3 regions of the Pelomonas margarita genome follow, and region 1 is predicted to be linked to each of the others. Evidence: predicted binding sites of a transcription regulator. Region 1 holds the regulator's gene; each other region holds the start of a gene.
The links. The regulator HrcA, encoded in region 1, represses chaperone genes, less so after heat shock. The targets are predictions, from matches to a motif close to TTAGCACTCNNNNNNNNNGAGTGCTAA.

Region 2: ACG0Z3_RS18500 (co-chaperone GroES) is a predicted target of HrcA. The motif match lies at 1,990-2,016, and genes of this name have one in related genera.
Region 3: rpoH (RNA polymerase sigma factor RpoH) is a predicted target of HrcA. The motif match lies at 2,201-2,227, and genes of this name have one in related genera.

The regions. Positions count from the first base shown of each region.
Region 1 covers NZ_JBIGHW010000008.1:142,769-152,995, forward strand. The annotation lists gene ACG0Z3_RS15630 (tetratricopeptide repeat protein) at 1-1,073, opposite strand, end outside; gene mutM (bifunctional DNA-formamidopyrimidine glycosylase/DNA-(apurinic or apyrimidinic site) lyase) at 1,135-1,953, shown strand; gene mutY (A/G-specific adenine glycosylase) at 1,938-2,954, shown strand; partial or broken gene ACG0Z3_RS15645 (methyl-accepting chemotaxis protein) at 2,970-3,092, shown strand; gene ACG0Z3_RS15650 (M56 family metallopeptidase) at 3,176-4,897, opposite strand; gene ACG0Z3_RS15655 (BlaI/MecI/CopY family transcriptional regulator) at 4,894-5,277, opposite strand; gene rapZ (RNase adapter RapZ) at 5,355-6,275, opposite strand; gene recN (DNA repair protein RecN) at 6,272-7,969, opposite strand; gene ACG0Z3_RS15670 (NAD kinase) at 7,973-8,839, opposite strand; gene hrcA (heat-inducible transcriptional repressor HrcA) at 8,964-9,968, shown strand; tRNA gene ACG0Z3_RS15680 (tRNA-Ile) at 10,002-10,078, shown strand; gene ACG0Z3_RS15685 (AraC family transcriptional regulator) at 10,146-10,227, opposite strand, start outside.
Region 2 covers NZ_JBIGHW010000012.1:16,038-26,264, reverse strand. The annotation lists gene ftsL (cell division protein FtsL) at 1-223, opposite strand, end outside; gene rsmH (16S rRNA (cytosine(1402)-N(4))-methyltransferase RsmH) at 310-1,251, opposite strand; gene mraZ (division/cell wall cluster transcriptional repressor MraZ) at 1,263-1,703, opposite strand; gene ACG0Z3_RS18500 (co-chaperone GroES) at 2,109-2,399, shown strand; gene groL (chaperonin GroEL) at 2,483-4,132, shown strand; gene ACG0Z3_RS18490 (MipA/OmpV family protein) at 4,216-5,043, opposite strand; gene ACG0Z3_RS18485 (DUF1631 family protein) at 5,295-7,337, shown strand; gene yihA (ribosome biogenesis GTP-binding protein YihA/YsxC) at 7,311-8,045, opposite strand; gene ACG0Z3_RS18475 (c-type cytochrome) at 8,116-8,736, shown strand; gene ACG0Z3_RS18470 (cytochrome c biogenesis protein ResB) at 8,804-10,227, shown strand, end outside.
Region 3 covers NZ_JBIGHW010000003.1:495,611-505,837, forward strand. The annotation lists gene ACG0Z3_RS08310 (PAS domain S-box protein) at 1-1,597, shown strand, start outside; gene ACG0Z3_RS08315 (chemotaxis protein CheW) at 1,629-2,132, shown strand; gene rpoH (RNA polymerase sigma factor RpoH) at 2,278-3,195, shown strand; gene ACG0Z3_RS08325 (SCO family protein) at 3,252-3,857, opposite strand; gene cyoE (heme o synthase) at 3,854-4,759, opposite strand; gene ACG0Z3_RS08335 (COX15/CtaA family protein) at 4,762-5,853, opposite strand; gene ACG0Z3_RS08340 (SCO family protein) at 5,850-6,494, opposite strand; gene ACG0Z3_RS08345 (SURF1 family protein) at 6,499-7,206, opposite strand; gene ACG0Z3_RS08350 (DUF2909 domain-containing protein) at 7,237-7,458, shown strand; gene ACG0Z3_RS08355 (cytochrome c oxidase subunit 3) at 7,525-8,409, opposite strand; gene ACG0Z3_RS08360 (DUF2970 domain-containing protein) at 8,456-8,698, opposite strand; gene ACG0Z3_RS08365 (cytochrome c oxidase assembly protein) at 8,695-9,291, opposite strand; gene ACG0Z3_RS08370 (cytochrome oxidase small assembly protein) at 9,298-9,402, opposite strand; gene ctaD (cytochrome c oxidase subunit I) at 9,408-10,227, opposite strand, start outside.

The sequences.
Region 1 (10,227 bases):
CCGTAGCTGTCGATCTTCTGCAGCGCCGCCTCGGCGGCCTTGAGGTCGCCGCGCTGCTCGGACAGCTGCGACAGCATTAACCAGGCGCTGCGCCGGCCGTCGGCGCGGGCCTTGACCTCGGCGTCCGTGCCGGGGGCGGGCGTGTCCAGGCGCTTCAGCCCTTCGCGCAGCGCGGCTTCGGCGGCGGGCAGGTGCTTGAGGTCCAGCTCGACGGCGCCCAGCGCCAGCCAGACGGCCGGGTTGTCGGGCGTGGCCTCGGTCAGCAGCCGGAACTCGCGCGCGGCATCAGCGTTGCGCTGCACCTTCAGCAGCGTGCGGGCGTAGGCCTGGCGCAGCGCGTGCTGATCGGGCTTGCGCGCCAGACGCTCGGTGATGAGGGCCTCGGCCTGGGGTTCGGCGGGCATGAGGTCGACGGCAAGCTGCATGGCGTCGTCGCCGTCGGGCAGGGTCTTGTCCAGCTCGTGGATGAGCGTCAGCGCGCGGGCGTTCTCGCCGGCGTTGATGGCCAGGCGCGCCTCAGTGAACACGGCGGCCGGCTTGAGCGTGCCGGTCTGCGCTTGCAGCACGGGGGCCAGTGCGCCGTACACGGCTTTGGGCTCGGGCGAGCGCTGGAACAGGGGCGGCAGCGACACGATGAAGCCCTGTCGCTGCTCGGCTGGCGCCAGGCGCAGCAGCGCGCGCAGCGGCTGCGGCACCTCGGCCGGCTTGTTCAGTAGCGCCAGCAGTTGCACGACGGTCTGGTGCGCCTCGATGGAGGTGGGCACGGTGTCGGCCCAGCCGCGCGCGGCTAGAAGCGCCTGGTCGCCCGCGCGGGCCTGCAGCGCGATGTTGACCACGCGCTTGAACAAGGCCTCGTCGCCGGTGCGCCGCGCGGCGTCCAGCAGCACCTGGAAGGCCACGCCGACCTGGCCGCTGCCCAGCTCCAGCTCGCCGATGAGCAGCTGGTAGAACAGCGGCGCGTCCATCGACGAGTTGCTGACGGGCGGGGTGGCGGGCGGCGCCTCCTGGGCGTGGGTGTGCAGCCCCAGCAGCAGGGCGGCGGCGCAGGCGACGCGGCGGACGATGAACGGCATTCGGACTCCAGCGAGCCCCCGGGGCGGCCCGGGGATGAGGCGCTGATTATGATTTCCGCCCATGCCCGAGTTGCCCGAAGTCGAAGTCACCCGCCGCAGCTTTGCCGCCGCCATTGAAGGAGCCCGGGTGACCGGTCTGCGCCTGGGAAAACCCCTGCGCTGGCCTCTCGGTGTGGACCCCGAAACCCTGCTCGGCGCCCGCGTCGGGGCCGTGCAAAGACGCGGTAAATATTTGTGGCTGCCCCTGGGCGCGGCGGGTGGGCTGCTGATGCACCTGGGCATGTCGGGCTCGCTGGCCTTTCTCGATACGACGCCCGCGTCCGGCGCGCACGACCACTTTGATCTGCACACCGACCGCGGCCTGCTGCGCCTGACTGACCCACGCCGCTTCGGCGCCGTCGTCTGGGGCGCGGCGCTGGAGGCCGAGCCGGTCGCGACACTGCTGGCCGGCCTGGGCCTGGAGCCGTTCGACGAGCGCTTCGACGGCCTGCACCTGCACGCGGCCCTGAGCGGCCGTCGCGTGGCCATCAAGCAGGCGCTGCTGGCGGGCGACATCGTTGTGGGCGCCGGCAACATCTACGCCTGCGAGGCACTGTTCATGGCCGGCATCGATCCGCGCCTGGCCGCCGGCAAGCTCAGCCGCCCGCGCGCCGACAAGCTCGCGCTGGCCGTGCGTACCGTGCTGGGCCGGGCGCTGGAAGCCGGCGGCACGACGCTGCGCGACTTCCGCGACGCGCACGGCGTGGCCGGCAGCTTCCAGATGCAGGCCCAGGTCTATGGCCGCGAGGGCGAGTCCTGCCGGCGCTGCGGCACGGCCATCCGGCGCATCGTGCAGGGCCAGCGTTCCACCTTCTTTTGCCCCTCATGCCAGAAGCGTTGATCGAGGACTTCGGCAGGACCGTCGTCGCCTGGCAGAAGCGCCATGGCCGCCACACGCTGCCCTGGCAGAACACGCGAGACCCCTACCGCGTGTGGCTGTCCGAGGTCATGCTGCAGCAAACGCAGGTGACGACTGTGCTGGGCTACTACGAGCGCTTCCTCGCGCGCTGGCCCCAGGTGACCGACCTCGCCGCCGCGACGCTGGACGAAGTGCTCGCGCAGTGGGCCGGCCTGGGCTACTACAGCCGCGCGCGCAACCTGCATGCCTGCGCCAAGGCCGTGGCCGAGCTGCATGGCGGCGAGTTCCCGCGCAGCGCCGCGGGCCTGCAGACGCTGCCGGGCATCGGCCGCTCCACCGCTGCGGCCATCGCGGCCTTCTGCTTTGCCGAGCGCGTGGCCATCCTGGACGGCAACGTCAAGCGTGTGCTGTCCCGCGTGCTGGCCTTCGAGGGCGACCTGGCCAGAAGCGCCGCCGAGAAGAAGCTGTGGGACCACGCCACCGCGTTGCTGCCCGAGCACGATGTGGACCGCTACACGCAGGGCCTGATGGACCTGGGCGCGACGGTCTGCGGCGCGCGCTCGCCCGACTGCCTGATCTGCCCCGTGCAGCCGCTGTGCCGTGGCCAGCATCAGGGCGACCCGACTCGCTTCCCCATCAAGACGAAGAAGCTCAAGCGCGGCCAGCGTGAGAACTGGTGGCTGTGGGTGGAGCGGCAGGGCCAGGTCTTGCTGCAGCAGCGACCGGCCACCGGCGTGTGGGCCGGGCTGTGGACGCTGCCGATGTTCGACGACGAGGGCAGTGCCCGCGCCGCGCTGGCCGGCGCGACGCCCGAGACCTTGCCGCGCATCCAGCATGCGCTGACGCACTTTGATTGGGTGTTGCACACGCTGCGAGCCGAGGCGCCGGACGGGCTGGCCCAGAACGGGTGCTGGGTGGCCCGCGAGAAGCTGGCCGACTATGCGCTACCGGCGCCGCTGAAGAAGCTCATCGACGCACGCTGACCCGGCAGCGCCCGCATTGCCGGCGGGTGGCGAAACGGGCGCAGTGAACGCACAAAGATCCTGGCGCTGAACGCGGCCGTGGAGGCCGTGCGGGCCGGCGAGCAGGGGCGAGGTTTCGCCTCCCAGGCGGTCGACGCTGCCTGGCTGGCGTGCTCGGCCGTGACGATGCGCGAGTCCGGCGTCCCCAGGCCGGTGGTGGAGCTGCCGATATGGCGGGGCGCTCAGGATTGCTGGCGAGCCAGCGACTTGCGGATTAGCGCCGCATCGCGCAGCCGCTGTGCCGAGCCGTCGGCGTCCAGCAGCACGACGGTGATGGGCCGTTTGCCGTTGAGCATGCGCATGGCCAGGCAGCGGCCAGCTTCTTCGGTGTAGCCGGTCTTGGAGACACGGATGTTCCAGCCCTTGGCACCTACCAGCCGGTTGGTGTTGCGCAGCTCTCGGGTGCGGCCGTCCACCGGCACCTTGGCTTGCTTGGCGCTGGTGATGCGCTCGATCTCGCGGTAACGTGCGGCCGCTGCGGTGATGACGGCCATCTCGCTGGCCGTGGAGGTGTTGGCTGGCGACAAGCCGGTGGCCTCGGCGATGGAGGTGCGTCGCAGCCCCAGCGCGCGCACCTTGGCATTGACCGCCTTCACGAAGCCGGCCTCGCCGCCAGGAAAGTTGCGCGCCAGCGCCGAGGCGGCGCGGTTCTCCGACGAGATCAGCGCCATCTCCAGAGCCGCCTGGCGAGACATCTGTGTGCCCACGCGCACCTTGGAGCGGCTGTGTTTGAGGGTGTCGACGTCGTCGCTGGTGATGCGCAGCTTTTCGGCGGGGTCCAGCTTGGCGTCCAGCACCACCATGGCGGTCAGCAGCTTGGTCAGCGATGCGATAGGCACGACGGCATCGGCGTTGCGCGCCATCAGCACCTCGCCGGTGGCGTCGTCCACCACCACCACATGCTTGGCGTTCACCGGCAGGCGCAGTTCCTGCGGCGCGGGTGCGGCCTTGGCGGCGGGGGCGGGCTCGGCCGGCGCGGGCGCGTCACGCCCCTTGGCCTGCACGACGAAGCTGGTGGCCGCGATCAGCAGCGCCGGCAGCGCCAGCTTCCAGCCCGTTGCCTGCGGGCGCGGCGCCAGCAGGCGCTCGATACGGCGCAGCAGCTCGCCACCTCGCGCGGCCATGGCTAGGGCCGGGGCCTCACCCGAGGGTAGCTCGCTGAGCGCGTGCAGCGCCCGGGCCAGTCGGCGCCCGCCGTCGGCCTGGTCCAGCAGCTCGGCCGAGATCTCGTCCGCCACCAGCTCGCGCTCGCTGCGCAGGCGGGCCGACAGCCACCACACCACGGGGTGGAAGAACAGCAGCGCCTCGACGACGCTTTGCAGCAGGTTGGCGGCGTAGTCCCAGCGTCGCACATGGGCCAGCTCGTGGGCGAGCAGGGCTTCCAGGAGGTCCACGGGCAGGCGGCTCAGCAGCGCGGCCGGCAGAAGCACGCAGGGCTTGAGCACGCCCAGCGCCACCGGGCCGTCCAGCTCTGGCAGCAGCCGCAGCGCCACGGGGCGGTGCAGGCCTAGCCGCCTGGCGAGGGCGTCCAGCCTCGCTTGCCATTCGGCCGGGGCCGGCGTGGCGTGGCGGCGCGCGCGGCTCACCCAGGCCAGGCCCAGCGCCAGGCGGGCCAGCATCAGGCTCGTGCCCAGTGCCCAGGCGGCCACCAGTGCTGGCATCTGCGACGCCAGCGGTAGCTCACCCGCAATCTCGACCTCTGCCGGCGCCAGGTCCAGGCATTGCGCCAGCGGCAGCACCAGGCAAAGGCCCAGCGCGAGCGCGCAGACGGCATAGCGCCAGCGCGCCGATGCGCCGCGCAGCAGGGCCAGCAGCAAGACGGTCACGGCGCCGACGACGGCCCCCTGCCAGACGAAGTTCACCAGGGCCCAGCCCCAGGCGTTCAATGCGATGGATGCGCTCATGCGGCGTCATCTCCTTTCGTGGCCAGCAGCTGGCGGATCTCCGCGCGCTCCCTGGCACTGACATGGTTCTTGAGGGCGGCCAGCACCAGCGCCTTGCCCGAGCCCGCGAAGGCCTTGGCAATGAAGTCCTTCACCAGCGACTGCTGCAGCTTGTCCTGCGCCTGCGCGGGCGCATAGCGCTGGGGGCGCTGGCTTTCGTCGCGGGTCAGCAGGCCTTTGCCGTGCATCACCTGCAGCTGGCGCAGCACGGTGGCGTAGGTGGCGTCGGGGCGCTCGGGCAGCAAGGCCTCGTGCACGGTCTTGGCGTCGGCCGGGCCCAGCTGCCACAGCACGCGCAGCAGGTCCAGCTCGGCGGCCGTGGGATGGTTGGGGGCTGACATGGATTCAGAATAGATGTTCTAGAACTATTTGTCTAGAACAAATATTCTGAAGTGCCGGGCTTGCCCCGGCGGGCGGGTCAGCGGGCGTCCAGCTCGCGGTGGCGGCGCAGCACGTGACCGTGGTGGCTGAACTGCCGGGCCAGCATCTCCACCAGGTAGACCGAGCGGTGCTGGCCGCCGGTGCAGCCGATGGCCACGGTCAGGTAGCTGCGCTGGTCGGCCGCGAAGTGGGGCAGCCAGCGCGACAGAAAGCCGGCGATCTGGCCCATCATCAGCCCCACCTCGGGCTGCGCCGCGAGGTAGGCTGCCACCGGCGCGTCGCGCCCGGTCAGCGGGCGCAGCTCGCGGTCGTAGTAGGGGTTGGGCAGTACGCGCACGTCGAACACGAAGTCCGCATCGCTGGGCACGCCGTGCTTGAACGCAAAGCTCTCGAACACCAGCGTCAGCTTGGTGCCGGCGTTGGGGCCCACCAGGTCGCCCAGCCAGGCACGCAGCTGGGCCGGGCGCAGCTGGCTGGTGTCGATGATGGTGGACTCGGCCTTGAGGCCGCCCAGCAGCTCGCGCTCCAGCTTGATGGCGTCCAGCAGCAGGCGGTGGCTCTCGGCGGCCGCGGCCGTGCCGTCCAGGCCGCCGAAGGTGGTCTCGCGGTCCTCGCGCAGCGGGTGCGGTCGGCGCGTCTCCGAGAAGCGGCGCATCAGCGCCTCGTTGCTGGCATCCAGGAAGATGGAGCGCACCGGCACGCCGGAGGCCCGCAGCTGCTTGAGCAGCGGCAGCATCAGCGGCAGCGAGCCCGACGAGCGCACGTCCACCGCGATGGCGACGCGCCGCTCGCCGCGCTGTTCCTCCAGCTTCAGGAAGTCCAGCAGCAGCTCGGCCGGCAGGTTGTCCACGCAGAAGTAGCCCGCATCCTCCAGCGCATGCATGGCCACCGACTTGCCGCCGCCGGACATGCCCGTCAGCAGGACGACGTCCCCCTGCACCTCGTGCTCCATGGTCATGACTTGGCCTTCCTTGGCTTGGCCGTGCTGGTGGATGCCGCCAGCATTTCCTGCGCATGCGCGAGGCTGGTGGACGACAGGCGTTCGCCGCCCAGCATGCGCGCGATCTCGGCCACGCGGGCCTCGCCCGCCACCGGCGCCACGCGGCTGGCGGTGGCGCCATCCTGCAGGCTCTTGGCGACCACCAGATGACGATCCGCGCAGGCAGCCACCTGCGGCAGGTGGGTGACGGCCAGCACCTGGCGCTGCCCGTCGGCCGCATGGCCCAGCTGCTTCATGAGCCGGCCCACGGTCTCGGCCACGGCGCCGCCGATGCCGACGTCGATCTCGTCGAAGATCAGCGTGCCTGGCGCCTGGCCGTTGCTGCCCTGGCTGGTCGTCACGGCGATGGCCAGCGCGATGCGCGACAGCTCGCCGCCCGAGGCCACCTTGGCCAGCGGCCGTGGCGTGCTGCCGGCATGGCCGGCGACGAGGAACTCGGCGGACTCGGCGCCCCAGCTTTGTGGGCCGTCTGTGGCGTTCAGTGCAATGTCGAACTGGCCACCGGCCATGCCCAGCTGCTGCATGGCGGCGGTGACGGCGGCCGCCAGCTCGGGCGCGGCCTTGCTGCGTGCGCGCGTTGCGGCCTGGGCTTGCTGGTCGAAGGCCTGGCGCGTGGCGGCCAGCGCGGCCTCCAGCTGCGCGGGGTCGCTGGCGGCGTCCAGTGCGGTCAGCTCGGCGCGCCACTGGGCCAGCAGCGCGGGCAGCTCCTCGGGCTGGCGGCGGTAGCGGCGGGCCAGCGTCATCCACGCCGACACGCGCTCGTCCAGCTCGGCCAGCCGCTCGGGGTCCAGGTCGGTCTTGTGCAGGTAGCCGGCCAGCGTGTGGCTGGCGTCGGCCAGCTGCGCCTGTACATCGCGCAGTGCCTGCACGGCGGGCAGCAGGCGGGCATCGTGGTCCAGCACGCGTTCCAGCTGGTCCAACGCACCGGCGGCCAGCGACTGGGCGCTGGGCTCGGCGTCGTCCAGCGCGTCCAGTGCCGACTTCGCCGCGTCGATCAGCGACTGGCCGTGCGACAGCCGGCCGTGCTCGGCGTTCAACTCGTCCCACTCGCCGTCGGCGGGCGCCAGGCGGTCCAGCTCGGCGATCTGCCAGGCCAGCCGCTCGCGTTCGCGCTGCGCCTCGGCCTGGAGGCCCTGTGCCTTGTGCAGTGCTTCGAGCGCCTGCTTCCAGGTGGCGTGGGCGCGGGTCAGCGGGGCGGTGTCCAGCCCGGCGAAGCCGTCCAGCAGCTCGCGCACGGCGGCCGGGCGGGTCAGGCCTTGCCAGGCGTGCTGGCCGTGGATGTCCAGCAGGTGGTCGGCCAGCTCGCGCAGCTGCGTCAGCGTCGCGCTGCCGCCGTTGATCCACGCTCGGCTCTTGCCGGCGGCGTCGATGACGCGGCGCAGCAGCAGGTGGTCGTCGACGTCGAAACCGGCCTCGTCCAGCCAGCCGCGCAGGTGAGCGGGCGTGTCGAACTCTGCCGTGATCTCGGCCTTGGCCGCGCCCTCGCGCACGACGCCCGCGTCACCCCGGCCGCCCAGCGCCAACTGCAGTGCGTCGATGAGGATGGACTTGCCGGCGCCGGTCTCGCCAGTCAGCACGGCAAAGCCAGGCTCGAAGTCGAGCTCCAGCGTCGGGACGATGACGAAATCCTTCAGGGACAGGTGCCGGAGCATGGGTCAGAGATACCAACGGAGTTTGCGGCGCAGGGTCGCGTAGTAGCTCCAACCCTGGGGGTGCAGGAAGCGCACCTGATGCTGGCTGCGACGCACGGTGATGGTGTCGCCGTGCAGCAGGCTGGCCAGGCTCTGCATGTCGAAGTTCACCGACGCGTCGCGGCCCGCCACGATCTCCAGCCGCACCTCGCCGCTATCGGGCAGCACGATGGGTCGGTTGGACAGCGTGTGTGGCGCGATGGGTGCCAGCAGCCAGCCGGCGATGCTGGGGTGCATGATGGGCCCGCCGGCCGACAGCGCGTACGCCGTGGAGCCGGTGGGCGACGCGACGATGAGGCCGTCGGCGCGCATGTTGGCGACGAACTGCTCGCCCACCGAGACCTTGAGCTCCACCATGCCCGACGTGCCACCGCGGCTGACGACGACATCGTTCAGCGCCAGCCCCGAGAAGATGGACTCGCCGTCGCGCAGCACGCCGCCTTCCAGCATTGCGCGCGACTCGACCTCGTAATCGCCCGCCAGCACCGGCGCCAGCGACTCGCGCCAGCGTTCGATGGGGATGTCGGTGATGAAGCCGAGGCGCCCCTGGTTGATGCCCAGCAGCGGCACGCCGTGGCGGGCCATCTCTCGGGCGAACCCCAGCATCGTGCCGTCGCCGCCGACGACGACGGCCAGGTCGCAGGCGCGGCCCAGTTCATCGTGGGAGAGGGCGTCGTAGCCCGTCATGCCGGTGTTCTGGGCGGTGTCCGCTTCCAGCGAGACATCCAGCCCCTGGCTGCACAAAAACTGGGCAATTTCTTCCAGCACCGGCTGTATGCCTGGCGCTTGATGCTTGCCCACGATGGCGACATGTCTGAAGCGCTCGGCCATGCGGCAAATTACACCACAGGGGCTTTGCCCGCCAGGGCAGCGAGACTGCCGGTTTTCAGTCAGTTGGTGCCAGAGCTACTCGCTTCGCTCAATCGGTCTGGCACGCAAGCCATAAGATTGCGACATGCTCGACGAGCGATCCAAATCCCTGTTGAAAACCCTGGTCGAACGCTACATCGCGGACGGCCAGCCCGTTGGCTCGCGCACGCTGTCCAGGGCCTCCGGCCTGGAGCTCAGCCCCGCGACCATCCGCAACGTGATGGCCGACCTGGAAGACCTGGGCCTCATCGCCAGCCCGCACACCAGCGCCGGCCGCATCCCGACGCCGCGCGGCTACCGTCTGTTCGTCGACACCATGCTGACGGCCCAGCCCGGCCGGCTGGAGCTGGAGGCGCAACTGCAGCCTGACCAGCCGCAGCGCGTCATTGCCAGCGCGGCGCAGTTGCTGTCCAACCTGTCCAGCTTCGTCGGCGTCGTCACGTCGCCCAAGAAGCCCAGCGTCTTCCACCACATCGAGTTCCTGCGGCTGGGCGAGCGGCGCGTGCTGGTCATCCTCGTGTCGCCGGATGGCGATGTGCAGAACCGCGTCATCTTCACCGCGCAAGACCTGACCCAGGCCGAACTGGCCGAGGCCAGCAACCGCCTGAACGCCCACTACGCCGGCCTCACGCTGGAGGCCGTGCGCGAACGCCTGCGCAACGAGGTGGACGAGCTGCGCGGCGAGATCGCCGGGCTGATGAGCGCCGCCGTGCAGGCGGGCACCGAGGCCATGGCCCAGCAGGACGAGCAGGTCATCGTCTCCGGCGAGCGCAACCTGTTGACCGTGCAGGACTTCAGCCACGACATGGGGTCGCTGCGCCGCCTGTTCGACCTGTTCGAACAGAAGACGCAGCTGATGCGGCTGCTGGATACTTCCAGCCGCGCCGAGGGCGTGCGCATCTACATCGGCGGCGAGAGCCAGGTTGTGCCCTACGAGGAACTTTCCATCGTGTCGGCGCCTTACGAGGTGGATGGGCAGGTGGTGGGCACGCTGGGCGTCATCGGCCCCACGCGCATGGCCTACGACCGCATGATTCAGATCGTCGACATCACCAGTCGCATGGTGGGCCAGGCGCTTTCTCAGCGGTGATGCCGCGCTGACTAGAATGCGCGCCTCCCTCGGGGGCCGTTAGCTCAGTTGGTCAGAGCAGAGGACTCATAATCCTTTGGTCATTGGTTCAAGTCCAATACGGCCTACCAAATATTCCCGTTTGGTATCAACAGTTTGGCGCTTGCGCTGTTGCGTCGACAGCCGTCTTCCGCAACGTCATGCGCTACGGTTTCGGTGCAGTTCCATGGGCATGGCAGAGCTGTTCTGCATGCGTTTGCGAACCGCCGACGGCGAGTCG
Region 2 (10,227 bases), on a different contig from region 1:
GACGCATGCCCAGGCGCTCGCGCGCGACCTGCTCCACACGCAGGTTGGTGGCCTGCGCATGGCGCTCGGCCTTCAGCCGCTCGGCGTCGGCGGCCAGGCGCTGGCCCTCTGCCTTGGCGCGCTCGCGTTCAGTGAACAGCCGGCGCGACTCGTAGGCGGTGTGCACCAGGACGAGGCCGCTGGCCAGCACGGCGAGGATCAGCAGGAGGTTGATCTTGGCCATGTCAGCGCCACCCGCCCGCACCAAGGCACTGACGCACAGCCTCTGGGGGCCACGAGCAAAGCAAGCGAAGGGGCTGACGTGTCATGTCAGTCCTTCAACGGGGCATCGGTGCGTTCGGCGATGCGCAGCACAGCGGAGCGCGAACGCGGGTTGGCCGCCACCTCGGAGTCGCTGGGCTTGATGCGGCCCAGCGCGTTCAGGATCAGCGGCGCGGGTTCCGCGAACGGTGCACGGCGGTCGAACACATGCTTGCTGTATTCGGCGATGAATTGCTTCACCCGGCGGTCTTCCAGCGAGTGAAAGCTGATGACGGAAAGCCGGCCACCCGGCGCCAGCAAGCGCAGCGCAGCTTTCAGCCCCTGGTCAAGCTGCTCCAGCTCGCCGTTGACATGAATCCGAAGAGCTTGAAAGGTGCGCGTGGCCGGGTCCTGGCCGGGCTCGCGGGTCTTGACCGTGCGAGCCACGAGTTCGCGCAGTTCGTCGGTGCGCGTGAGCGGCGCACCGGCTTCTCGGCGAGCAACAACCGCCTTTGCAATCTGGCCAGCAAACCGTTCTTCGCCATAGTCCCGAATCACCTGTGCGATGGCGCGCTCGTCGGCGCGCGCCAGAAAGTCCGCCGCGCTCTCGCCACGCGTGGTATCCATGCGCATGTCCAGCGGCCCGTCAAAACGGAAGCTGAAGCCCCGCTCAGGGTTGTCGATCTGCGGGCTGGACACGCCCAGGTCCAGCAGCACGCCGTCCACCTGATGCACCCCGATGGCCGCCAGCTCCTCGGCCATGTCGGCAAAGCCGGCATGGACGATGGCGAAGCGCGGGTCGGTGATGGCCGCAGCGGCCGCGATAGCCTCCGGGTCGCGGTCGATGCCGATCAGGCGACCCTGAGGCCCCAACTTGCTCAGCAGCAGACGCGAATGACCGCCCCGGCCAAAGGTGCCATCCACGTAGACACCGTCGGGGCGCGCCAGCACGCCATCCACCGCCTCGTCCAGCAGCACGGTCGTGTGACGGAACGTGGCGTTCTCGTTCATCCTGGCGCTCATCAGAAACTGAAGTCCTTGAGCGCGTCAGGCATGGGCCCGGCCAGGACCTCGGCCTCCTGGGCAGCGTGGGCCTTCTTGTCCCAGATCTCGAAGTGGCTGCCCATGCCCAGCAGCACGACGTCCTTGTCCAGCCCGGCGCTTTCGCGCAGCTCGGGCGAGATCAGCACGCGCGCCGCCGAGTCGATCTCGACATCCATCGCATTGCCCAGGAACACGCGCTTCCAGCCCGCTGCGGACATCGGCAGGCCGGCGACCTTGTCGCGGAACGTCTCCCACGTGGGGCGCGGGAACAGCATCAGGCAGCCGTCGGGATGCTTGGTGATGGTCAGGCGCCCGCCGCACAACAGCTGCAGCACCTCACGGTGGCGCGTCGGCACGCCCAGGCGCCCCTTGGCGTCCAGCGCCAAGTTTGAAGCTCCTTGAAAGACGATTTCCGACACTTTTCACCACGAAACGACACTTCTCCCCACTTTAAGCGCTGCCAACACCAGGGTCAAGAATTCGCACAAGTTTTTTCAATGAAATCAAGCACTTAGCGCGACACTGTCAAAAACAACAGCCGCTCGGAAAATCTCTTTCATAAATAAGGACTTGCCGAGATATTGCGAAGTTCCGCTTGAGGTTCGGCACGCAGCCTTCGGGCCGAATGGCCAGTCCGATCGCGCTTGATCAACAGATCGCAGGCAGGTCTTGAATCGCCACATCCCGTCCCTATAATCCTCGCTGCTAGCACTCTCCAAACTCGAGTGCTAACGAAATCGGGCCTTGTGTCGGCCCCATTTTTTCGGCGCGCCGCGACCCCCGGGTTGCGGCAGCCGCGGTTCAAACTCTCTGAAGGAGACCTCATGAAGCTGCGCCCCCTGCACGATCGCGTGATCGTTCGCCGCCTGGAACAGGAAACCAAGACCGCCTCGGGCATCTTCATCCCCGACAACGCCGCCGAGAAGCCCGACCAGGGTGAAGTGCTTGCCGTGGGCCCCGGCAAGCGCAACGACAAGGGTGAGTTCGTCGCCCTGAACGTCGTCGTCGGCGACCGCGTGCTGTTCGGCAAGTACTCTGGCCAGACCGTCAAGGTCGACGGCGAAGAACTGCTGGTCATGCGCGAGGAAGACCTCTTCGCCGTCGTCCAGAAGTAATTGCCTTCCGGGGCGACGCGCAAGCGGCCCCATCGACTCAGAGAAATTGTCTCTGACCCCAATTTAAGTATTCGGAGAATCAAATGGCAGCAAAAGACGTGATCTTTGGCGGCGAAGCCCGCGCCCGCATGGTTGAAGGCGTGAACATCCTGGCCAACGCGGTCAAGGTGACCCTGGGCCCCAAGGGCCGCAACGTGGTGCTGGAGCGCTCCTTCGGCGCCCCCACCGTGACCAAGGACGGCGTGTCCGTGGCCAAGGAAATCGAGCTCAAGGACAAGCTCCAGAACATGGGCGCCCAGATGGTCAAGGAAGTCGCTTCCAAGACGTCCGACAACGCCGGTGACGGCACCACCACCGCCACCGTGCTGGCCCAAGCCATCGTCCGCGAAGGCATGAAGTACGTGGCCGCCGGCATGAACCCGATGGACCTGAAGCGCGGCATCGACAAGGCGGTCACCGCCCTGGTCGCCCAGCTGAAGGCCGCCTCCAAGGCCACCACGACCTCCAAGGAAATCGCTCAAGTCGGCACGATCTCGGCCAACAGCGATGCCGACGTCGGCCAGATCATCGCCAACGCGATGGACAAGGTCGGCAAGGAAGGCGTCATCACCGTTGAAGACGGCAAGAGCCTGAACAACGAGCTGGACGTCGTCGAAGGCATGCAGTTCGACCGCGGCTACCTGTCGCCCTACTTCATCAACAACCCCGAGAAGCAAGCCGCGATCCTGGACAACCCGTTTGTCCTGCTGTTCGACAAGAAGATCTCGAACATCCGCGACCTGCTGCCCACGCTGGAGCAAGTGGCCAAGGCCGGCCGCCCGCTGCTGATCATTGCTGAAGAAGTCGACGGCGAAGCGCTGGCGACGCTGGTGGTCAACACCATCCGCGGCATCCTGAAGGTCGTGGCCGTCAAGGCGCCTGGCTTCGGCGACCGCCGCAAGGCCATGCTGGAAGACATCGCCATCCTGACGGGCGGCAAGGTCATCGCCGAAGAAGTCGGCCTGACGCTCGAGAAGGTCACGCTGGCCGACCTGGGCCAGGCCAAGCGCGTCGAAGTGGGCAAGGAAAACACCACCATCATCGATGGCGCTGGCGCTGCTGCCGACATCGAAGCCCGCGTCAAGCAAGTGCGCATCCAGATCGAGGAAGCCACCAGCGACTACGACCGCGAGAAGCTGCAAGAGCGCGTGGCCAAGCTGGCCGGCGGCGTGGCCGTCATCAAGGTCGGTGCCGCCACCGAAGTCGAGATGAAGGAAAAGAAGGCCCGCGTGGAAGACGCGCTGCACGCCACGCGTGCCGCCGTTGAAGAAGGCATCGTCGCCGGTGGCGGCGTGGCCCTGCTGCGCGCCAAGCAAGCCGCTGGCGAGATCAAGGGCGACAACGCCGACCAGGACGCCGGCATCAAGCTGATCCTGAAGGCCATCGAAGCCCCGCTGCGCGAGATCGTCTACAACGCCGGTGAAGAGTCGTCCGTCGTCGTCAACGCCGTGCTGCAAGGCAAGGGCAACTACGGCTATAACGCCGCCAACGGCACCTATGGCGACATGATCGAAATGGGCATCCTGGACCCGACGAAGGTCACGCGCACCGCGCTGCAGAACGCCGCGTCCGTCGCGTCGCTGATGCTGACGACCGAGTGCATGGTTGCCGAGTCGCCGAAGGAAGAAGCTGCCGGCGGCGGCATGCCTGGTGGCATGGGCGGCATGGGTGGCATGGGCGGCATGGACATGTAAGTCCACGCCGGCGACACACCCGTCGCTGACAAACAAAAGGGGCTCCCGCGAGGGAGCCCCTTTTTTTCATGCCTGCGACGACCTCAGTCGCTGGCGCTGGCGGCCGAGCGCATCAGCGTGTAGCTCAGGCCGATGCCGTACGTGAAGCCCGTCGTCTGCCGCACCAGCGCGCTGTCGCGGTTGGCCGCGCCGGCCAGGCTGTCCAGGCGGCCGAAGGCGTACAGGCGCAGGTCCGGCGTCAGGTTCTTCGCGACGCTGCCACCCAGCCGCCAGGCAATCAAGCCCGCCTTCGCGTCGAACGCCGGGCGGTCCGGCCGCGCCTCGCCGGCGGTCACGCCGTAGAAGGTCGAGCCCAGCCGGCGGTCGCCCACCACGGCACCGACGCTGGCTCCGTAGGCCCAGCCGTTCGCCTGGGGGCGGTGCTGCCACGCCAGGCGCGGCTCGAAGGTCATGCCGCGGTGGCGGCTCAAGTGACTCAGCTCGAACACGCCGCGCACCGGCAGTTCCAGCACCAGGCGCTCGGCAGCACCGCGCCCGTTGACGAACCAGCGCGCCACCGGCCCGGCCTCCACCAGCGTGCCCAGCCGCGGCATGCCCTCCCGCGCCCGCAGCGTCTCGGAGCCCGAGCTCAGCGTGCCGGCGAACGACACGTCCAGCTCAAAAGCGTCGGTGCGCACCGCACGCAGGCCGGCGCCGTCGCCGTCGGCGCGCAGCACCTTGCCGCGGTAGATCAGGTAGGGCAGCACCAGCGCGCGGCGGGCCTGCTGGTCGGAACCCGGATAGGCCTGCTGCGAAACACCCGCCGCACCGAGGCCCAGCTCCCACAACGGCGGCGCCTCACGGCGCGTGGAAGGTTCCGAGGCCCAGACGCTCGACGCCGCCAGGCACATCAACAGGGCAGGAGTTCTCATGGGACGCACGGCAGTGAAGCTGGCGCGCATCATGCCGTCGCGCGGCGGGTTCGTGCGATCAACGCATGCGAGAACGCCGGCCCAACGCACCACTGAGGACAGGTCACCGCACGCTGCGGCCTGCGCCGGATGAAGGCGGGGGAATCGTGAAAAGCTGCCGCCGCACTGCGGCAAACCTTGGGATCAGGGGGGCGCGAATGAAGGGCCGACGCCAGGGCGCGCCAATCGCGTGCTCCGATAATCCGACATCCTTGTCCTACCGCTCCATGTCGTCCAGCCTGCATCCCCAAGCCCTGCTCGACCACGCCCTGACCGAGGCGGGCCCGCTGGCCCGCGAGTTGCTCAATCTCGTGCAGGACGAGCTCGACGCACAGCCCCAGCACTTCCCGCTGCGCGAGGGCTGGCGCAAGGTGCGTGCGCGCTTTGCTGCCGATTTCGAAGGCCGCCTCATCGAGCTGCTGCAGGCGGGCCGGCGCGGCGAAGACCCCTTGCAGCGCACGCTACCGCCGTTGGGCGGCCTGGAGGCGCTCAGCCTGGTCGACGAGCACCAGGCGCTGCAGGACGTGGCCATCGCCCACATCGCCCGCACGGCCGAGGAGCTGAGCCGCGCCGAGCTGCACCAGATCGGCAACTTCTACGCTGCCTTGCGCGGCATCGCCCGTGCCCGCGAGCGCGACAACCCGCTGCGCCCGGCGCTCTACGCGCACGCCCTGCATCACGCCCTGGCGGCCAGCGCGCTGAGCCCGCAGGCGCAGTACGAGCTGATGCGCGTGGCGGCCGCACCGCTAGCGAACGCCTTGCACCGGCAGTACAGCCACGCTGTGGCTGTACTGCAGGCAGCCGACATCAGCGACATGGTCGCCTCGCATGGCCAGGGCATCAGCGATCCGCTGGCCCACCAGCGCCTGGCTGCGGCCCATGGCGTGGCGGCCCGCACACCGACGCACGGCACGCTGGACGGCCTGTCCCGCCGCGTCGACGCTTTCAACTCCAGACCCCAAGGCCTCGGCAACCTCGCGGCACGCGACCCGCAGGCGCCGGCACCGTTCGTACGCACCACCGGGCCCGACATGCTCAGCCGGCTGTACGACCAGATCCTCGCCGACCCACGCCTGCTGCCGCCGCTGAAGGCGCTGCTGGCCCGGCTGCAGATCGCCGTCGTGCGGCTCGCGCGCACCGACGCCTCGCTGCTGCGCCGCCAGGACCACCCCACTTGGTCACTGCTGAACCGCGTCGCGGCGCACGGCATGGCCTTCGACCGCCCCGACGACGCCCGCTTCACGAGCTTTCTACGCTTCATGGAAGCCGAGGCCCAGCTGCTGGTGGACACGCCCACCCCCACGGCCATGCTGTTCCAGCAGGTACTGAGCCGCGTGGACACCCACATCGACCAGCAGGCCCGCCAGAGCAGCGAGCGCAACGCCGACGCCCTAGCGCTGCTGGAGCGGGAGCAGCTGCGCAGCCAGTGGCGCGACCTCGTGCGCGAGCAGATCGACCACCAGATCAACGACGCCCCGCTGGGCCCGCGCATGCACCGCCTGCTGCAGACGGCCTGGGTGGACGCCATCGTCACGGCCATGGTGCGCCACGGCCGTGACTCGCAGGAAGCCCTGGCGGCTATGGAATTGGTGGACGCGCTTATCGACAGCCTCGTCACGCCGCGCGACCTGGCTGACCGCGAGGCGCTGCGCATGCGGCTGCCGGTGCTCATCGAGCGGCTGGTGGCCGGCTGCGACAGCATCCAGCTCGCGCCCGCCCAGCGCGAACCCGCCTTCGCCGAACTGATGGCCCAGCACGCCCGGCTGCTGCGCGGGCTGCCGGCGCTGGAACACGGCACGCCCCGCCCAGCCCCGCCGCGTCCGGCTGCACCAAGCGCCGCGCCGTCCTCGGCCGACGAGATCGTGCAACGGCTGATGGAGGAGCGCGACTCGCAGGTGCCTTCGCACTGGCTCAGCGCCGATGTGGACCGCGGCGAACTGCCCACGGTGCCAGTGCAGCTCTACAACGACGCCCCCGACGCACGCCAGGCCGTGGCGCGCTGGATGGACGAGCTGCAGATCGGCCGCTGGTTCCACCTGTTTATTCAGGGCAACTGGCACACGGCCCAGCTGGCCTGGTTCAGCGAGGGGCGACAGCTGACGCTGTTCGTGGGCCGCGAGGCCGACGAGCGCCTGCCGCTGACGCGCCGCGCCCTCGAGGCGCTGCTGGCCAACGGCCTCATCACGGCGCTGGACGAGGACAACATCGTCCAGCGCGCCGTGGACACGCTAATCAGCGACCTGGACGGCGGCTGACGCCGCCGCCACGGGCGCCGGCATCAAGGCGTGCGTCCACTCGTGCAGCGCCAGGGCCACATCGCCCACGCCGCTCTTCTTGAGCGCCGAGAACAGCGTGACGGCCACGTCAGAGTTCTCGGTGGTCATGCCGGCCAAGAACTCGCTGGTGGCCCGCAGCGCGGCGTCGGCCTCCTTGCGGTTGAGCTTGTCGGACTTGGTCAGCAGCACCAGCAAGCGAATCTCGCCGGTGGCCACGCGCGCCGCAACGAACTCCAGCAGCTGCTTATCCAGATCCGTCAGCCCCAGGCGGGAATCCACCATCAGCACGACGCCGGACAGGCTGCGCCGCACGGCCAGGTAGTCGGCCATCACCTTCTGCCAGCGGAGCTTGGCAGACTTGTTGACGGCCGCGTAGCCGTAGCCCGGCAGGTCGGCGAACAGCGCGTCTGCCGCGTCTTTCGGACCCAGCTCGAACAGGTTGATGTGCTGGGTGCGCCCCGGCGTCTTGGACGCAAAAGCCAGGCGTTTCTGCTGCGCCAGCGTGTTGATCGCAGTGGATTTGCCGGCGTTGGAGCGGCCCACGAAGGCAATCTCGGGCAGCTCGGTGGCAGGCAGGTGAACCAGCTGGCTGGCGGTGGTCAGGAAGCGCGCAGTGTGCGTCCAGGCCAGGGCCAGCTTCTCGGTCACGGGTTCCGAGGTTTTGGCATCAGGGATTTCGTTGGTCATGGGCAGCTCAAGCGCAGTGATCCAGCATTGTAAAATTTCAAGGTTGCGCCCTTAGAGATCCAACAAATCCATGAAGACTGCCGCCATCGTCCTGTCGAGTCTGTTGCTGGCCACCACGGCCTTCGCCAGCGGTGCGCCTGCCGCGCCGGCCAAGCCCGACCTCGCCAAGGGTGGCGCCATCGCCAGCCAGGTCTGCGCCGCCTGCCACACCGCAGACGGCTCGCGCGGCTCGCCGGCCAACCCCATTCTTGCGGGCCAGCACCCCGAGTACCTAGCCAAGCAGCTGGCCGAGTTCAAGAGCGGCAAGCGCAAGAACGCCATCATGCAGGGCATGGCCACGCCGCTGTCTGAGGATGACATGCGCAACGTCGCCGCGTTCTACGCCAGCAAGACGGCCAAGCCGGGCTTCGCGAAGAACAAGGACACCGTCGTGCTGGGCGAAAAGATCTGGCGCGGCGGCATCGCCGACCGCAGCATCCCCGCCTGCGCAGGCTGCCATGGCCCCACGGGCTCTGGCATGCCGGTTCAGTACCCGCGCCTGGGTGGCCAGCATGGCGACTACGTCGAAGCCCAGATGGTGGCGTTCCGCAGCGGCGCCCGCGCCAACAACGCCGTCATGACCGGTGTGGCCGCCAAGATGAACGACAAGGAAATCAAGGCCGTGTCCGACTACATTGCTGGCTTGCGCTGAACCCGAACCAAGCCTCTGGAAGAAGGCCGGTGAACCTCACCGGCCTTTTTTTCGCCCTCTCCACCTGATGTCGTCAGCCTCCTCCTCCCGCCCCTCGCTGGCCCGCGAACTGCTGGACCTGCTCGCCTCCATGCGCTTCGCGATCGCGCTGCTCAGCGTGATCTGCATCGCCTCGGTCATCGGCACCGTGCTGCGCCAGAGCGAGCCCATGGGCAACTACATCAATCAGTTCGGCCCGTTCTGGGCCGAAGTGTTCGGCAAGCTGGGCCTGTACACGGTCTACAGCGCGCCGTGGTTCCTGGTGATCCTGGCCTTCCTGGTGATCTCCACCAGCCTGTGCGTGCTGCGCAACACGCCCAAGATCCTGGCCGATCTGAAGAACTACAAGGAAGGCGTGCGCGAGCAGTCGCTGCAGGCCCACCACCACAAGGCCATTGCCGAGCTGCCCAGCAACCCGCAGATGGCGCTGGCCGAGATCGGCAGCACGCTGACCGCGCTGGGCTGGAAAGCGCGGGTGCAACAGCGCGAGCACGGCACGATGATCGCGGCCCGCCGCGGCGCGTCCAACAAGCTGGGCTACATCGCCGCCCACTCGGCCATCGTGCTCATCCTCATCGGCGGCGTGCTGGACGGCAACGCCATGGTGCGGCTGGCCATGTGGCTGCAGGGCAAGGAGATCTTCGATGGCGCCGGCTTCATCGCCGACATCAAGCCCGAGCATCGGCTGTCGGCAGCCAACCCGAGCTTCCGCGGCAACGTGTCGGTGCCGGAGAAGCAGCGACAGGGCATCGCCGTGCTCAGCCTGCCCAACGGCGTCGTGCTGCAGGACCTGCCGTTTGACATCGAGCTGAAGAAGTTCAGCGTCGAGTACTACGACACCGGCATGCCCAAGAGCTTCGCTAGCGACATCGTCATCCACGATGGCGGCACGCGCCGCGAGGCCACCGTTAAGGTCAACGAGCCGGTGATCCACAACGGCCTGGCCATCTACCAGAGCAGCTTTGAGGACGGCGGCAGCCAGCTGCAGCTGCAGTTGCTGCCGCTGACGGGCGGCAAACCCGTGCCTCTGGCCGGCCGCGTGGGCACCAAGACCGGCGTGGGCGAGCTGACGCTGGAGCTGGATGGCCTGCGCGTCATCAACGTCGAGAACATGGCCGACAACGGTGCCGGCAACACCAGTGGCGCCGATGTGCGCAAGGTGGATCTGGGCGAGCGCCTGAGCAAGCACCTGGGCAGCGGCGCCAAGGGCGACAAGGCCAAGTCGCTGCAGAACGTCGGCCCCAGCTTCAGCTACAAGCTGCGCGACGCGGCCGGCCAGGCACGTGAGTTCAACAACTACATGGTGCCGGTGGCGCTGGACGGGCAACGCCTGTTCCTGGCGGGCGTACGCGAGTCGGCGTCGGAGAACTTCCGCTACCTGCGCATGCCGGTGGACGAGAACGACCGCCTGGACGGCTGGCTGCGCCTGCGCCACGCCCTGGGCGACGCGGG
Region 3 (10,227 bases), on a different contig from region 1:
CGAGCTGCAGCGCGAGATCGCCAGCCGAGCCGGAGGCGAGCAGGCCCTGCGGCTGAGCGAGCAGCGCTTTCGCAGCATCTTCGAGACGGCACCCGTGGGCATCGTCTTCACCGACCTGAACGGCGGCTTCCAGGAGGTCAACACGTATTTCTGCCACCTGGTGGGGCACCCGGCAGACGCGCTGATGGGGCGGCGCAGCATCGACGTGACCCACCCCGACGACCGCCGCGAGGACGTCCGCCTGGCGCGCCGCCTGATGCGCGGCGAACTGCCCTTCTACCGCCGCCTGAAGCGCTACCTGCGGCCAGACGGCAGCGTGGCCCATGCCCGTGTGCTCGTCAGCCTGCTGCGCGGCGACGACGGCCGGCCGCACCGGCTGGTGGGCGTGGTCGAGGACATCACGGACCAGCTGCGCATCGAGGAGCTCGGTCGCGCCCGAGAGGCCGCCGAGGCCGCCAACCTGGCCAAGAACGAGTTCCTCTCGCGCATGAGCCACGAGCTGCGCACCCCCATGAACGCCATCCTGGGCTTCACGCAGCTGATGCAGATGGATGCAGGCGAGCCCCTGCCCCCAGGGCAGCGCGCCCGCGCCCAACAGATCGCGCAGGCGGGCTGGCACCTGCTGGAGATGATCAACGACACGCTGGACCTCTCGCGCATCGAGACCGGCTCCCTGCGGCTGGCCCTCGTGCCGCTGGAGCTGCCGCCGCTGCTGGCCCGCGCGCTGGCGATGGTCCAGCAGAACGCCGCCGAGCTGGGGCTGTCCATCAGCCAGCGCCTGGCGCCTGCGGCGTTGCGCGCCATTGGCGACCCCACCCGCGTGACACAGGTGCTGACCAACCTGCTCAGCAATGCCGTCAAGTACAACCGCCCGGGTGGCAGCATCACCATCGAGGTCAGCTGCCCGCAGCCCGGCTGGGTGGAGACCGCCGTGCGCGACACCGGGCTGGGGCTGACGCAGGAGCAACGGGACGCACTCTTCCAGCCCTTCAACCGCCTGGGCCGCGAGGGCAGCGGCCTGCCCGGCACCGGCATCGGACTGGTCATCAGCCAGCGGCTCGCCGAGATGATGGGCGGCAGCCTGCGGGCCGAGGCCGTCGATGGCCCGGGCGCGTGCTTCGTGCTGCGCCTGCCAGCGGCCAGCACCGCACCGACCGGCACGGCCGAGGCCGGCCTGCAGGAGCCCAGCCGGCCCACGGCCGCAGCGCACCGGCGCGTGCTCTACGTCGAGGACAACCCGCTGAATGTCGAGGTCATGCGCGGCATCCTGGCGCAGCGCCCCGGGCTGGAGCTGGAGATCGCACCGACGCTGGAAGCCGGCTGGCGGGCCCTGCGCGAACGCTCGCCCGAACTGCTCTTGCTGGATTGGCAATTGCCCGACGGCGACGGACTGGCTCTGCTGCAGCGGCTGCAACAACAGGGCGTCGCGGCACCACCGGCCGTCGTCGTGTCAGCCAACGCACAGCCCGAGCAGATCGCGCTGGCCCGGCAGGCCGGCGCGCATCACTACGTCACCAAGCCGCTGGATGTGCGTGAACTGCTGGCCCTGGTTGACGATTTGTTGATGCAGGCCGGCGCCAAGGAGCGGGCAGAATGAGGCGTCAATATTCACACTCCGCCCTGTTCCGATGAGCTCCACCGACCTCGTTCCCGCCAACGCCGGCGCCCAGGCCGTGCAGACCGTGACCCGCACCGACGCGGCCCAGTTCCTGACCTTCCGCATCGGCGGCGAGGAATACGGCCTGGACATCCTGCGAGTGCAGGAAATCCGTTCCTATGAGGCGCCCACACGCGTGGCCAATGCGCCGTCCTTCGTCAAGGGCGTCGTCAACCTGCGCGGCGTCATCGTGCCCATCCTGGATCTGCGCATCCGGCTGGGCCAGCCCGGCGAATACAACGCCTTCACCGTCGTCGTCGTGCTGAACGTGGCCGGCCGCGTGGTGGGCATCGTGGTGGACTCGGTGTCCGACGTGCTGGAACTCAGCACCGATGAGATCAAGCCCCGGCCCGAAGTGCCCGCCGCCATGGACGCGCGCTTCATCACCGGCCTGGGCAAGCTCGGCGAGCGCATGCTCATCCTGCTGGACATCGAGGCCATGATCAAAAGCCCGGACTTCGGCCTGGTCGATTGACCCAAGTCAGTGCCCGCCCACTGTTTCAGCGGTGCCAACACAGCATTCCAGGCCAGGCAGCATCGGCCTTAGCACTCGCCGCGAGGGAGTGCTAATATTCCTTCACCGCTGCATTTCACGCGGCGGTTAGCCAGGAATCAAGACGATGTCTGCTTCTTCCGCCATTGCCGTCCGCGACCCCTGGGCCCTGGTGCCCTCGCTGGGCAATCTCGACGCCTACATCTCTGCCGTCAACCGCCTGCCGCTGCTGACGGCTGAGGAAGAGTCCTCCGCCGCGCGCAGCCTGCGCGACAAGAGTGACCTGGAGGCCGCCGGCCGCATGGTGCTGTCGCACCTGCGCCTGGTGGTGTCCATCTCCCGCCAGTACGTCGGCTACGGCCTGCCCCAGGGCGACCTGATCCAGGAAGGCAACGTGGGCCTGATGAAGGCCGTCAAGCGCTTCGACCCCGATCAGGGTGTGCGCCTGGTGAGCTACGCAATGCACTGGATCAAGGCGGAGATCCATGAGTACATCCTGAAGAACTGGCGCATGGTCAAGGTCGCGACGACCAAGGCCCAGCGCAAGCTGTTCTTCAACCTGCGCTCGATGAAGCACCAGCTCAAGGCAGGCCAGGCGGATGACGCCACGCACCGCGCCACGCTGACGGAAGCCGAGGTCGCCCATGTGGCCCGCGAGCTGAACGTCAAGCGCGAGGAAGTGCTGGAGATGGAGACCCGACTGTCGGGCGGCGACGTGGCGCTGGAGCCGCAGACCGACGACGACGGCGAGAGCTTCGCCCCCATCGCCTACCTGGCCGACGACAGCCAGGAGCCCACGCGCGTCATCGAGGCCCGCTCGCGCGACAGCCTGGCCGGCGACGGCATCCAGCGCGCGCTGGACGTGCTGGACCCGCGCAGCCGCCGCATCGTCGAGGAGCGCTGGCTGAAGGTGAACGACGACACTTCCGGCGGCATGACGCTGCACGAACTGGCCGCCGAGTACGGCGTGTCGGCCGAGCGCATCCGCCAGATCGAGGTGGCGGCGATGAAGAAGATGAAGAAGGCGCTGACCGAAGCGGCTTGAGCCCGCGCCCTCCAAGCAAAAGGCCCCTTAACGCGGGGCCTTTTCTCATTGTCGTGTCATTTCTGTCCGGCGTCGGCTAGCAGCAGCTTGATGTCGTGCGCCAACGGCTCGGCGCCGGCGCCGTAGCGGACGTAGACGCGCACGCGGCCTTCGGTGTCGAACACGTAGCTGGCGGCGGTGTGGTCGACCATGTAGGTCTCCGGCGTCTTGCCGGGCACCTTGGCGGCGAAAGCCTTGAACTCCTTCACGGCGGCCTTGGTCTGCTCTTCGCTGCCGCGCAGCGCGACAAAGCTGGGGTCGAAGGCCGTGATGTAAGCCTTCAGCAACTGCGCCGTGTCACGCTCCGGATCGACGGTGACGAAGACACCCTGCACCTTGTCAGCGTCGGCGCCCAGCGAGCGTTTGACCTCGGCCACCTCGGCCATCGTCGTCGGGCAGACATCGGGGCATTGCGTGTAGCCGAAGAACACGACGACGACCTTGCCCTTGAAGTCTGCCAGCGAGCGGGCGCGGCCGTCCTGGTCGGTCAGGTTGAGCTGGCGGGCGTACTCGACGCCCGTCAGGTCGATGCCCTTGAAGCCAAGCTTGGCCGACTCGGACTTCTGGCAGCCCGCAAGGGCAAGTGCGCTCAGCGCGGCAAGGGCAAAACGGCGAGTGCTCATGGCAGGTAGTGGTCGATCAACAAGGCCGCGAACAGCAGCGACAGGTGCCAGATGGAGAACCAGAAGGTCCGCCGTGCCAGCACCTCCGAATACCCGCGCCACAGCCGGAAGCCATAGGCGCAAAAGCCCAGGCCCAGCGCGATGGCGCTGAGCAGGTAGAACCAGCCGCTCATGCCCGCCAGGAAGGGCAGCAGCGTGGCCGCGAACAGCACCCAGGTGTAGAGCAGGATCTGCAGCCGCGTGTAGTCGTTGCCATGCGTGACGGGCAGCATGGGCAGGCCGGCGCGGGCGTAGTCCTCGGCGCGGTACAGCGCCAGCGCCCAGAAGTGCGGCGGCGTCCACAGGAAGATGATGAGGCACAACAGCCAGGCTTCGAAGCCCACCTCGCCGCGCATGGCCGCCCAGCCCAGCACCGGCGGCATGGCCCCCGAGGCGCCGCCGATGACGATGTTCTGCGGCGTCATGGGTTTCAGGATGACGGTGTAGACCACCGCATAGCCCACGAAGGTGGCAAAGGTCAGCCACATCGTCAGCACGTTCACGTACAGGCCGAGCAGCGCCATGCCAGCCCCGCACAGCAGTGCCGAGAACGCCAGCGTCTGCGGGCGGCTCAGCTCGCCCTTGGCGGTGGCACGCCAGGCGGTGCGCTTCATGCGCGCGTCGATGCCGTCCTCGATGAGGCAGTTGAACGCGGCAGCCGCGCCGGCCACCAGCCAGATGCCGGCAATCGCCGCGAGCATGGTGACGGCCTGGGTCAGGTCGGGCAGCCCTGGCACGGCCAGCGCCATGCCGATGGCGGCGCAGAAAACGATGAGCTGGACGACGCGTGGCTTGGTCAGTTGGTAGAACTGCCGCCAGCGCGGGTTGCGCACGGACAGGCCGGCGGTGGACGAGGTAGCCATGATCAGAGCGGACGCGCCCGCAGGCGCGCGAACAAGGTGGTGAGCAGGCCCAGCAGCACGGCGGCGCCGCCGGTGTGGGCCAGGGCCGCGACGATGGGCCAGTCGAGCACGACGTTGGACAGGCCGGAGGCCAGCTGCCAGCCGGCCCCGGCCAGCAGCGCGCGCGACCAGCCCGGCGCGACCCGGCGCAAGGCCCAGGCCAGCGCCAGGATGGCGCTGAACACGACCGCTGCGCCGAGCCGGTGGACCATGTGGATGGCCGTCAACGCATCGAAGCCCAGCAGGCTGCCATCGGCGCGCTCGCCCAGCTCGCGCCACAGCTGGAAGCCTTGAGCGAAGTCCATGCGGGGCCACCACTCGCCGTTGTGGCAGGTCGGGAACTGGTCACAGGCCAGCACGGCGTAGTTGGTGCTGACCCAGCCACCCAGGGCAACCTGGCACAGCGTCAACAGCAGCACTGCCGCGACCGCCGGCCGCAGCACTCGCGGTGCCGCCAGAGGGCGGGGCTCGTAGGCCTCGCGCTGCCAGGCCAGCAGCATCAGCAGGCCCATGGCCAGCAGCAGATGGCCCGTGACGATGGCCGGGAACAGCTTCATGGTGACCGTCAGCGCGCCAAAGGCACCAACGACGCAGACCCACACCAGCGACAGCGTGGGCCACCACGGCGAGGGTGCCGGTTCCGGCCCGGCCTGCCGGCGCAGGTGCCAGCTGAGCACGCACAGCACCAGGATGAGCAGGCCCACGCCGCTGGCCAGGTAGCGGTGCAACATCTCGATCCAGGCCTTGGTGTGCGTGACCGGGCCAGTGGGCATGGCCGTCTGTGCCGCCTCGATGTGATGGCGCGCGCCCAGCGGGCTGGCCGAGGCATAGCAGCCCGGCCAGTCCGGGCAGCCCAGGCCCGAGTCGGTCAGCCGCGTGAAGGCCCCGAAGAGGATGAGGTCGAAGGTGAGGAACAGCGTCAGCAGCGTCAGTGCGCGCAGCCGGCCCACCGGCGTCTGCGAACGCGAGCGCTGGCGCCACCACAGCAGCGGGCCGAGCGCGACCGCGCCGCCGATGGCGGCGACCTGGCCCAGAGGAAGCAGCAGCTCGTTCATCGCCCTGCGTTGTCCCAGCCGGCGGCCGCCTTGAGCAGCTTGTCGAGGTCGCCCTTGAGCTTCTTGGGCTCGGGGTCGGCTGGGGAGCGCATCATCCAGCGGCCCATCGGGTCGACGAGAAAGAAGTGGTCGGTCAGCGCCTTGCCCGCCGCCGGCTTGAGCCAGGCCTGCAGGCGCTCGCCCGGCACGCGCAGCACCGTGACCTCGACGCCCTTCTGGCTCAGCGCGGCCAGCAGCTCGGGGCGCGGTACGGCACCGTCCTCGGGAATCAGCCAGAGCTTGTCGACGCGATCCCGGTTCTTGCCCAGCATCTCGCGCAACTGCCGCTGCACGTAGAGCTGGCGCTCGCAGGCCTCGGGGCAGGCTGCGGGCTGCACGACCGTCAGCAGCCACTGGTTCTTCAGCGACTCTGCAGGCACGGCGCGGCCCTGCAGGTCGGTCAGCGGCAGATCGGCAGGCAGGTCGACCGTGGGCGTGATGAGTTCGCTGTAGGCCGAGCCGCTGGGCTTGATCACGTAGAACGTGAAGTAGGACGCCACCACCGGCGCAGCGCACAGCGCCAGCAAGAACAGCATCTTCAAGCGCCCGGCCCGCTGCGCCGTGGCGCCGGGCTCGGGCAGGCTGTGAACCGCAAAGCTCACTGGCTCAGGAGGGCTGCCTGCGGAGCCGGGGACGGAGGAGTTGGAACCAGACATAGAGACCGACGATCAGCGCGCAGAGCGCGAACCATTGAAAGGCGTAGCCATAGTGTTTGTGCAGACCGAGGTCAGGCGCCGGCCAGTGGCGCAGCAGGCCATCGTCGGCGCCGGCGGGCGCGGTCTGCACGACGGTGAGCGGCAGCAACACCAAGCCCGACTCGGCGGCAAACGCTGCCGGATCGAGATTCTGCCGGATCACGCCGGCCGCGCCCTGGCCCAGCTCATAAAGCCGCGACGGCGCAGCGGCCAGCCGGCCGGTGATCTCGACCTCGCCCGGCGGCGTCGCCAGCGGCGGCACGCGGCTGCGGTCGGTCGGGTCGCGCGGCGCCCAGCCTCGCTGCACAAGCACGGCGTCGGCACGGCCGGCCAGCCGCAGCGGCGTGACGACGTAGAAGCCCGCACGGCTGTCCATGGGCCGGTTGTCCAGCCACACGGTGCGCTCCGTCACCCAGGTACCGCGCAACACGACGCCGCGGTGGACGGCAGCATCACCGAGGTCGGCGTTGCGCAGCGGCGGCCGCGCAGCCTCGGCGTCAACGGCCGCCTGCAGTGCCAGCTTGTGTGAAGCGCGGTCGAGTTGCCAGGCGCCCAGCCGTGCCGTCAACGCCACGGCCAGTAGGGTGGCGATCAACACCAGCCAGCGACGCGTCGTCATGCCGGCCCCCGGGGCGGATAATCATCGGCCATGAAATTCGTGTTCCTGATCGCCTTCATCGGCATCCTCGGCGCGCTGGCCGCCGCCGGCTTCTTCATGCTGCGCAGCGGCCAGAAGGGTGACAAGCGCGGCGCCAACATGGCTCGCGCGCTGACCGTGCGCATCGCCGTGTCGGTGGCCTTGTTCGCCCTCATCCTGCTGTGCTGGGCCATGGGATGGATAGAACCCAAGGGCGTGCCCATGGGTCGCTGACCCCGGCAAGCCCCGTAAAAAAAGCGCCGCTTCCGCGGCGCTTTGTCTTTTGGGGCTGAGCCCGTCTTACATCCAGTAGACGACGACGTACAGGCCCAGCCAGACGACGTCGACGAAGTGCCAGTACCAGGCCGCGCCTTCAAAGCCGAAGTGACGCTCGGACGTGAAATGGCCCTTGTGCAGGCGGATGGTGATGAACAGCAGCATCAGCATGCCCACGAAGACGTGGAAGCCGTGGAAGCCGGTCAGCATGAAGAAGGTCGAGCCGAAGATGCCGGAGCTGAGCTTGAGGTTCAGGTCCTTGTAGGCATGGGCGTACTCGAAACCCTGCACGAACAGGAACACCACACCCAGCAGCACCGTGGCCCACATGAAGGCGATGGTCTTGGCGCGGTTGCCGGCGATCAGCGCGTGGTGAGCGATGGTCAGCGTGACGCCAGAGGTCAGCAGCAGCGCCGTGTTGATGGTGGGCAGCGGCCAGGGGCCGATGGTGGTGAAGGGCTCGACCGTGCCGGCCGGCGACGCCGTGGCGCCCGCCACGATGCTGGGCCAGACAGCCTTGAAGTCAGGCCACAGCAGGCTGTTCTCCAGGCTGCCGAGCGCCGGCACCGAGAACACGCGGGCCCAGTACAGCGCGCCGAAGAAGGCCGCGAAGAACATCACCTCCGAGAAGATGAACCAGCCCATGCTCCAGCGGAAGGACACATCGATGCGGTCGCTGTAGAGGCCGCCCTCGCTCTCGCGGATGGCGTCGCCGAACCACTGCTTCAGCACGAAGGCCCACCACAGCAGACCGAAGGCCAGCGAGTAAGCGCCCCACTGATGCCCGTTGATCCACTGGCCTGCGCCGAGGATGACGAAGAACAGACCGATCGCGGCCATCACCGGATGCCGCGACGGGCCCGGAACGAAGTAGTACGGGGCGCTGCCCGAAGTTGTCGCTGCCGACATGTCGTTCTCCTAGTTCTCGCTTGTTCTGAACCTGGCGGGCCAGGCCTCAGGCCGCCGCCACGCCACTGCTGATGACCCAGCGGACCACCAGCACCAGCACCAACACAAACAGGGCTGCGCCAAGCAGGCCCGCAATGATCACGTGCACCGGGTTGAGCTTGGCCATGTCGTTCTCATGGTCACGCCCCCGGCGGACGCCGAAAAAACTCCAGGCCACGGCAGAGATCGTCTGGATGATGGACGCCTTGCGGCCCACCGCTTCCTTCAGATCCTGGCCGGGCGCGCTCACAGCGCCTGCCCCTTGGAGGCCTGGCCCACCCTGACGCCGCCCTTGCCCGCCACCTCAAAGAAGGTGTAGGACAGGGTGACGGTCTTCACATCCTTGGGCAGCTTGGGGTCGATGACGAACACGACCGGCCACTGCTTGGTCTCGCCCGGCTGCAACGTGTACTCGTTGAAGCAGAAGCATTCCAGCTTGTTGAAATGCGCGCTGGCCTGCATGGGCGCATAGCTCGGGATGGCCTGGGCAGCCATGGTGCGGTCCTGCTTGTTGCGGAACTCGTACATGACCTGCTTCAGTTCACCCGGGTGCACCGTCATGTGGCGCACCTCGGGCTTGAAGTCCCAGGGGCCGCGCGCATTGGTGTCGAACTCCACCGTGATGGTGCGGCTGTAGTCGATCTGCCCGTTGCCGGTGGCATCGCTCTTGGCGGTCAGGCCCTGGCGCTCGGACAGCGACAGCACGTTGATGCCCAGCGCCTCGCAGATGTGCTTGTACAGCGGCACCAACGCGTAGCCGAAGCCGAGCATCAACGCGACCACCACCACCAGCTTCAGAAGCAGTTGGCGGTTGTCGCGATGCAGGGTATCGAGCAGACGCATGGCGATTTACAGCAGGGCCATCTTGGCCATGAAGCCCACCCCGAAGGCGAGCGCCACGCTCAGCAGGATCAAACCCAGCCGGCGGTTGCTCTTGCGCTGTTCGGGCGTCATCACGGTCAGCCGATGATCTTGGTGGCCGACGCGTCCAGCTTGGGCGGCGTCTCGAAGGTGTGGAACGGCGCCGGCGACGGCACTTCCCACTCCAGGCCTTCAGCGGCTTCCCACGGCTTCTGCGGGGCCTTCTCGCCCTTGCCGCGCATCATGGGCACGACAACGAACAGGAAGAAGTAGACCTGCATCAGCCCGAAACCGAAGGCGCCGATGGACGCGATCTGGTTGAAGTCGGTGAACTGCATCGGGTAGTCGGCGTAGCGACGGGGCATGCCGGCCAGACCCAGGAAGTGCATCGGGAAGAAGGTGATGTTGAAGAAGATCAGCGAGCCCCAGAAGTGGACCTTGCCGCGGAACTCCGAATACATCACGCCCGACCACTTCGGGCCCCAGTAGTAGACGCCGGCGAACAGCGCGTACAGCGAGCCGGCCACCAGCACGTAGTGGAAGTGGGCAACGACGTAGTAGGTGTCCTGGATCTGGATGTCGATCGGCGCCATCGCGCAGATCAGGCCGGTGAAGCCGCCCATCGTGAACACGAAGATGAAGCCGACGGCCCACAGCATGGGCACTTCAAACGTCATCGAGCCGCGCCACATCGTGGCCAGCCAGTTGAAGATCTTCACGCCCGTGGGCACCGCAATCAGCATGGTCGCGTACATGAAGAACAGCTGTCCCGTCACCGGCATGCCGGTGGCGAACATGTGGTGGGCCCACACGATGAAGGACAGGATGGCAATCGACGCCGTGGCGTACACCATGGAGGCGTAGCCGAACAGGCGCTTGCGGGCGAAGGCCGGCACGATCTGGCTGACGATGCCGAAG